Peribacillus simplex NBRC 15720 = DSM 1321: one gene and its partner. Each later gene encodes a partner of the first gene's protein in a complex. Links are inferred from orthologs where the notes say so. Each region holds a gene or a part of one and is shown on either strand. Other genes may lie near its edges. The genes, in order: uvrB and pcrA.

Region 1 (3,244 bases):
CGGATAACCCTGAGGACGCCGTTAAAAAAGGACATGAAGCGGATCCATATTGATTGGAGTGAAAAGAAGCAAACTTCCCTTTAAAGGGGTTTGCCTCTTTTTTTTAATGGGCATAATTGATGGATGTGTGGAATGTTCTCCTGATGATGCCTTGAAAATCAAGTGGGAAATTGATTGGCAAAAAACCTCATAATCATTTAAACTGAAACTACTCTATTTTTCTCTTATAAAGGAGATGAAAAAATGATTAAAATTCTTTCTGCCCTTTTCCTTCCTTGTCTACTTGTCATGCTATTTTCAAGAGTCACCTATAACAATGTCGTAGGCCTTGTTTTAACTGTTGCCTTGATTACAGCTTCCGCATATAAAGGTTATACGCATACAAACTTATTGATCATCGTCGATGCCTTATCCCTGACAGTGGGATTTTGGTTATCAAAAAGAATGATGAAACGTACATCCAAGAGCGCCTGACACTAAAGGTGCTTTTTTTGTACTCAAACGTGTCATTCCCCTCAACACATCATGAAGTCCGTAACCTAAAAATAGAATGGATGTTCGCTTATTACTGGTTTGTTTTAAGGCTATTGTGGTAGAATGTGTATATATGCTTTATTAAACCGGAATAAATAGAAGGGATATAGGCATGTCCCGTTTTCATATAAAAATATTTCAATAGGAGGCTATGCTTGGTGAAGGATAAGTTTGAGTTAGTCTCAAAATACTCTCCTCAAGGAGATCAACCGGCAGCAATTGAAATGCTGGTCGAAGGGATTAAGGAAGGCAAGGAAATGCAGACGTTATTGGGTGCAACGGGGACAGGGAAAACGTTCACCGTTTCCAATGTGATCCAAAGAATCAATAAACCGACTCTTGTCATTGCCCACAATAAAACGTTGGCAGGGCAGCTTTACAGTGAGTTCAAAGAGTTCTTCCCTAATAATGCCGTTGAATACTTCGTTAGCTATTATGATTATTACCAGCCAGAAGCTTATGTTCCATCCACGGATACCTTCATCGAAAAAGATGCAAGCATCAATGATGAAATCGATAAACTGCGTCACTCGGCAACTTCGTCTTTGTTCGAAAGGAAAGATGTCATCATCATTGCCAGTGTTTCGTGCATATATGGACTCGGTTCTCCTGAAGAGTACCGGGAGATGGTTGTTTCCCTCCGAACAGGCATGGAAATAGAACGGAATGCCTTGCTGCACAGACTCGTGGATATTCAATATGAGAGGAATGATATTGCTTTCCAAAGGGGGACTTTCCGCGTTCGCGGCGACGTGGTCGAAATTTTCCCGGCCTCACGTGATGAACATTGCGTACGGGTGGAGTTTTTCGGGGATGAGATTGACCGTATCCGTGAAGTCGATGCCCTGACTGGTGAAATTACTGGTGAACGTGAACATATCGCCATTTTCCCGGCTTCCCACTTCGTAACCCGCGAAGAGAAAATGCGGATAGCCATTCAAAATATCGAAACGGAATTGGAAGAGCGATTGAAGGAATTAAGGGAAGATGAAAAACTCCTTGAAGCACAGCGCTTGGAGCAGCGGACCCGTTATGATTTGGAAATGATGCGGGAAATGGGCTTTTGTTCAGGGATCGAGAACTATTCCCGCCATTTAACCCTTCGTCCCTCAGGTGCGACACCATACACTTTAATAGATTACTTTCCAGAGGACTTCCTATTGGTCGTGGATGAATCACACGTAACCCTTTCGCAAATCCGCGGAATGTTCAATGGCGATCAGGCGCGTAAGCAAGTGCTAGTCGATCATGGCTTCCGTCTGCCGTCTGCAAAAGATAACCGCCCGCTAAGATTTGAAGAATTTGAAAAAAAGGTCCATCAATCCATATTCGTTTCGGCAACTCCGGGACCATATGAACTCGAACATACGCCAGAAATGGTTCAGCAGATCATCCGTCCTACCGGATTGCTGGATCCGACGGTAGAAGTGAGGCCTATTGAAGGGCAGATAGATGACTTGATCGGTGAAATACATGAGCGCGTCAAAAAGAACGAGCGTGTGCTCATTACGACCTTGACGAAAAAGATGTCTGAAGATTTAACTGATTATTTAAAGGAAATCGGCATTAAGGTCCAATATCTTCATTCGGAAGTGAAGACCTTGGAAAGGATAGAAATCATTCGGGAACTTCGAATGGGCAAATATGATGTACTCGTTGGAATCAATCTTTTAAGGGAAGGCCTGGATATTCCGGAAGTGTCGTTAGTGACCATTCTGGATGCCGATAAAGAAGGGTTCCTTCGCTCGGAACGTTCGCTTATTCAAACGATGGGCCGTGCAGCCCGTAATTCCAACGGCCACGTCATCATGTATGCAGACCGCATCACGAATTCGATGGAACTTGCCATCAATGAAACGAGCCGGCGTCGTGAAATCCAGGGAAATTATAATAAAGAGCATGGAATAATGCCTCAAACCATTCAAAAGGATATCCGTGACTCCATAAGGGCGACTCATGTAGCCGAAGAAAGCGAAGAGTATAAGGAAGACCTTGCACCAAGCCTCGCGAAGCTTCCTAAAAAAGAGCGTTTAAAAGTGATGGCAAGCATGGAAAAAGAAATGAAAGAAGCGGCAAAGGCACTGGACTTCGAGCGAGCTGCCGAGCTGCGTGATTTATTACTAGAGTTAAAAGCGGAAGGGTGACGAAACATGGCAATGGATAAAATTGTGATAAAAGGTGCCAGGGCCAACAATTTAAAGAATATTGATATCACGATACCGAGAGACAAACTTGTTGTGCTGACCGGATTATCGGGATCTGGAAAGTCTTCCTTGGCTTTTGATACGATTTATGCAGAAGGGCAAAGACGTTATGTAGAATCACTTTCCGCTTATGCCCGTCAATTCTTAGGCCAAGTGGATAAACCGGATGTCGATGCGATTGAAGGTTTGTCACCAGCCATTTCCATAGACCAGAAAACGACCAGTCGAAATCCTCGTTCAACCGTAGGGACTGTTACGGAGATCTATGATTATTTAAGGCTGTTATTTGCACGGGTCGGAAGACCGACCTGTCCGATCCATAATATTGAAATCACCTCACAAACGATTGAGCAAATGGTGGACCGCATTCTTGATTACCCTGAGCGAACCAAGCTTCAGGTATTGGCACCGCTTGTCTCAGGCAGAAAAGGGACACATGCAAAAGTTTTGGAGGAAGTTAAGAAACAAGGATATGTCCGCATTCGTGTGAACGGGGAAATGCATGA
Region 2 (3,355 bases), 750 kb from region 1 along the record:
GAATCACGCTTGAGAATGTGCTTCATTTAATGGCACGTGTCAGACGATATACCGTTCCATGTGTGATGGAAATTTCCTCTGTTGAAACGGTGACACCAGGGTTTGATTTATATTTCATTCCGAGTGTCCTGAATAGCACAAACCCGGATTGGATGATGAAACTGCATCAGCAAGCAGTCAAGGAATACGGATACCTTTTAAATTGGGATGAAATTTTCGTTGAAGGGTACTGTATTCTGAATCCAGAGTGCAAGGCGGCCCAATTGACGAAAGCCAATACTGATTTGGATATGGATGATGTGGGTGCATACGCGATGATGGCTGAAAAGATGTTCAACCTGCCGATTTTTTATTTGGAATACAGCGGTGATTATGGCGATGTCCAGATGGTGGAAGCCGCCAAAGAGAGTTTGGAGGATACCGTACTATTCTATGGCGGTGGGATAAAATCGGTTGAACAGGCCAAAGAGATGTCTAAGATTGCGGATGTCATCGTTGTCGGCAACGTGATTTATGAAGATTTGAAGGTGGCACTTGCAACAGTTTCGGCAGTTAAATGAAAACATGTAATAAATATAGTATACTAAAACAGAAACGAATGTTCGTATAGGTGGTGTGATAATGCAATATTTAGCGGAAAAATTATTAATAGGTTTGAATGAACAGCAACAAAAAGCAGTGAAATCAACTGATGGCCCACTTTTAATCATGGCTGGGGCAGGAAGTGGAAAGACGCGTGTGCTGACTCACCGAATAGCTTACTTGATGGTCGAGAAGGAAATAGCGCCATGGAACATCCTTGCAATCACGTTCACCAACAAAGCGGCCCGTGAGATGAAGGAGAGGATCCGCGCCATACTTGGCGGTGCATCCGAAGATATCTGGATTTCAACTTTCCACTCGATGTGTGTCCGCATTTTACGAAGAGATATCGACCGTATCGGATTTAATAGGAACTTCTCGATATTGGATACGACGGATCAGCAATCGGTCATAAAACAAATTATGAAAGATCGTAATATGGATACAAAGAAATATGATTACCGTGCCATTTTGGGTAGCATCAGTTCAGCGAAAAATGAATTGGTCGGGCCGGAAGAGTACCTGAAGACGGCTTCTGATTACTTCACTAAAGTAACTGCCGATGTATATACGGAATATCAAAAACGGCTGCGTAAAAATTCAGCGCTTGATTTCGATGATTTGATCATGATGACGATTCAATTGTTCCAGCTCGTACCTGAGGTGCTTGAATATTATCAGCGTAAATTTCAATACATTCATGTTGATGAGTACCAAGATACGAACAGGGCTCAATACATGCTTGTTAAACTACTGGCTTCACGCTTCCGTAATCTCTGTGTTGTCGGGGATTCCGATCAATCGATCTATCGTTGGCGCGGTGCGGATATTGCGAATATCCTTTCATTTGAAAAAGATTATCCGAATGCCAACATGATTTTCCTTGAGCAGAATTACCGCTCGACGAAAAAGATTCTAGCAGCGGCGAATAAGGTCATCGGTAACAATCAAAACCGTAAGCCGAAAAATCTTTGGACTGAGAATGCAGATGGCAATAAGTTATTCTATTACCGTGCAGACAATGAGCAAGGGGAAGCACAATTTGTAGCTGGAAAGATAAATGAGTTAGTTCAGGGCGGTAGCAGGAAATATTCCGATATAGCAATACTTTACAGAACAAATGCACAATCACGTGTCATGGAGGAAGTTCTGCTTAAATCCAATATAAATTATGCAATAGTCGGCGGAACCAAGTTCTATGACCGTAAAGAGATTAAGGATTTACTTGCCTATCTTCGCCTTATTGCGAATCCTGATGATGACATCAGTCTCCGCCGTGTAATCAATGTACCAAAACGCGGAATTGGTGCAACTTCAATGGACAAAGTGGCAGATTATGCAGATCAATATGATGTTTCCATTTATAAAGCACTCGAATCTGTGGAAATGGTAGGGATAAGCGGGAAGGCTACCAAAGCGGCAAGGGAATTCCATACGCTGATCACTAACTATACAAATCAGCAGGAGTACTTATCCGTGACGGAACTGGTGGAGGAAGTCATTAAGAAAACCGGTTACCGTGAGATGCTGCAGGCAGAAAAAACGATTGAATCACAAAGCCGGCTTGAAAATATAGATGAGTTTTTATCTGTTACGAAAGCATTCGAAGATAGCAGCGAGGACAAATCATTGGTGGGCTTTTTAACGGATCTGGCATTGGTTGCAGATATAGATCAACTAGATGAGAATTCCGAAGAAGCTACAAACACTGTAACGCTGATGACACTTCACTCTGCGAAGGGACTAGAATATCCGGTAGTCTTTTTACTGGGTCTTGAAGAAGGTGTTTTCCCTCATAGCCGCTCGCTCATGGATGAAGAGGAGATGGAAGAAGAACGCCGTCTGGCTTATGTTGGAATTACAAGGGCTGAAAATGAACTATTCATAAGCAATGCCCAAATGCGGACATTGTATGGACGGACGAGCATGAATCCAGTTTCACGATTCATCAGTGAAATACCAGAGGAACTTCTTGAAGATCTAAAACCGAAACCGGCTCCTAGAGCTAGGCAAACACCTTTCAGTTCTTCGAGAACCGGATCTCCTTCAACAGCTTCCACAAGAAAAGTGCCTGCCTTTGGAAAAGCTGTTTCTGCACCATCCGCAACGGGCGGTGAAGAGATCGGCTGGGCTGTCGGCGACCGTGCATCCCATAAAAAATGGGGGATAGGAACCGTGGTGAGCGTAAAAGGGGAAGGCGAAGGGAAGGAACTGGATATTGCCTTTCCAAGTCCAATCGGCATCAAACGTCTATTGGCGAAATTTGCACCAGTTGAAAAAGCATAAGCTATTAATATGTTTCTACTGGTAAAGAATAGGGATATCTGACTTTAGACACCGCTCTTCTATAAGAAGTGCGGTGGAGTCTTCTTTAGAAAGGATTGAACGTATGGACTTACAAGCTGCAGAGAAGAAAGTTCTAGAACTGCAAACGTTATTGAACCAATACAGCTATGAATATTATGTGATGGACCAGCCATCAGTACCTGATGCTGAATATGATCGGCTACTCCGTGAACTTATTGAGTATGAGGAGAAATTTCCTAAACTGCAATCGGCGGACTCACCGACACAACGGGTCGGTGGCGCCATTTTGGATATGTTTGAAAAAGTGGAGCATACCACACCGATGCTTAGTTTAGGCAATGCCTTCAATGAAAGTGACTTACTGGATTTTGACAGAAAGGTCAGACAATCTGTAGGTGACGATTTTTCCTATGTATGTGAATTGAAAATTGATGGACTTGCCGTCACTCTTCAATATGAGAATGGA

What was found.
Region 2: the proteins of uvrB (region 1) and pcrA are in contact, whole or in part, in a crystal structure (PDB 7EGT), measured with the Thermus thermophilus proteins. The link is inferred for Peribacillus simplex NBRC 15720 = DSM 1321 from one-to-one orthologs. Residues at the interface, in WP_096411307.1 of Thermus thermophilus: Glu23, Leu25, Arg26, Asp27, Gly28, Glu29, Arg30, Phe31, Arg55, Glu326, Asp327, Phe328, Glu379, Ser382, Gln383, His398, Gly400, Arg401; in WP_096412145.1 of Thermus thermophilus: His654, Arg656, Phe657, Gln666, Asp668, Glu669, Lys680, Arg681, Leu682, Ser683, Lys685, Tyr686, Ala687.

The regions. Positions count from the first base shown.
Region 1 is NZ_CP017704.1:2,900,652-2,903,895, forward strand. Bases 275-3,185 are described here. They hold uvrB (excinuclease ABC subunit UvrB), read left to right. Parts: upstream 275-692; coding sequence 693-2,678; downstream 2,679-3,185. Other genes in these bases: BS1321_RS13835 (CsbA family protein), read left to right, coding at 275-474; uvrA (excinuclease ABC subunit UvrA), read left to right, coding at 2,685-3,185. Also shown: BS1321_RS13830 (catalase), read left to right, coding at 1-53; more of BS1321_RS13835, read left to right, coding at 244-274; more of uvrA, read left to right, coding at 3,186-3,244. UniProt on the Escherichia coli protein: The UvrABC repair system catalyzes the recognition and processing of DNA lesions. A damage recognition complex composed of 2 UvrA and 2 UvrB subunits scans DNA for abnormalities.
Region 2 is NZ_CP017704.1:2,155,216-2,158,570, reverse strand. Bases 223-3,244 are described here. They hold pcrA (DNA helicase PcrA), read left to right. Parts: upstream 223-621; coding sequence 622-2,868; downstream 2,869-3,244. Other genes in these bases: ligA (NAD-dependent DNA ligase LigA), read left to right, coding at 2,972-3,244; pcrB (heptaprenylglyceryl phosphate synthase), read left to right, coding at 223-560. Outside these bases: more of pcrB, read left to right, coding at 1-222; more of ligA, read left to right, coding at 3,245-3,355. UniProt on the Escherichia coli protein: A helicase with DNA-dependent ATPase activity. Unwinds DNA duplexes with 3'-5' polarity. Translocates on single-stranded DNA with 3'-5' polarity. Initiates unwinding more efficiently from a nicked substrate than double-stranded DNA.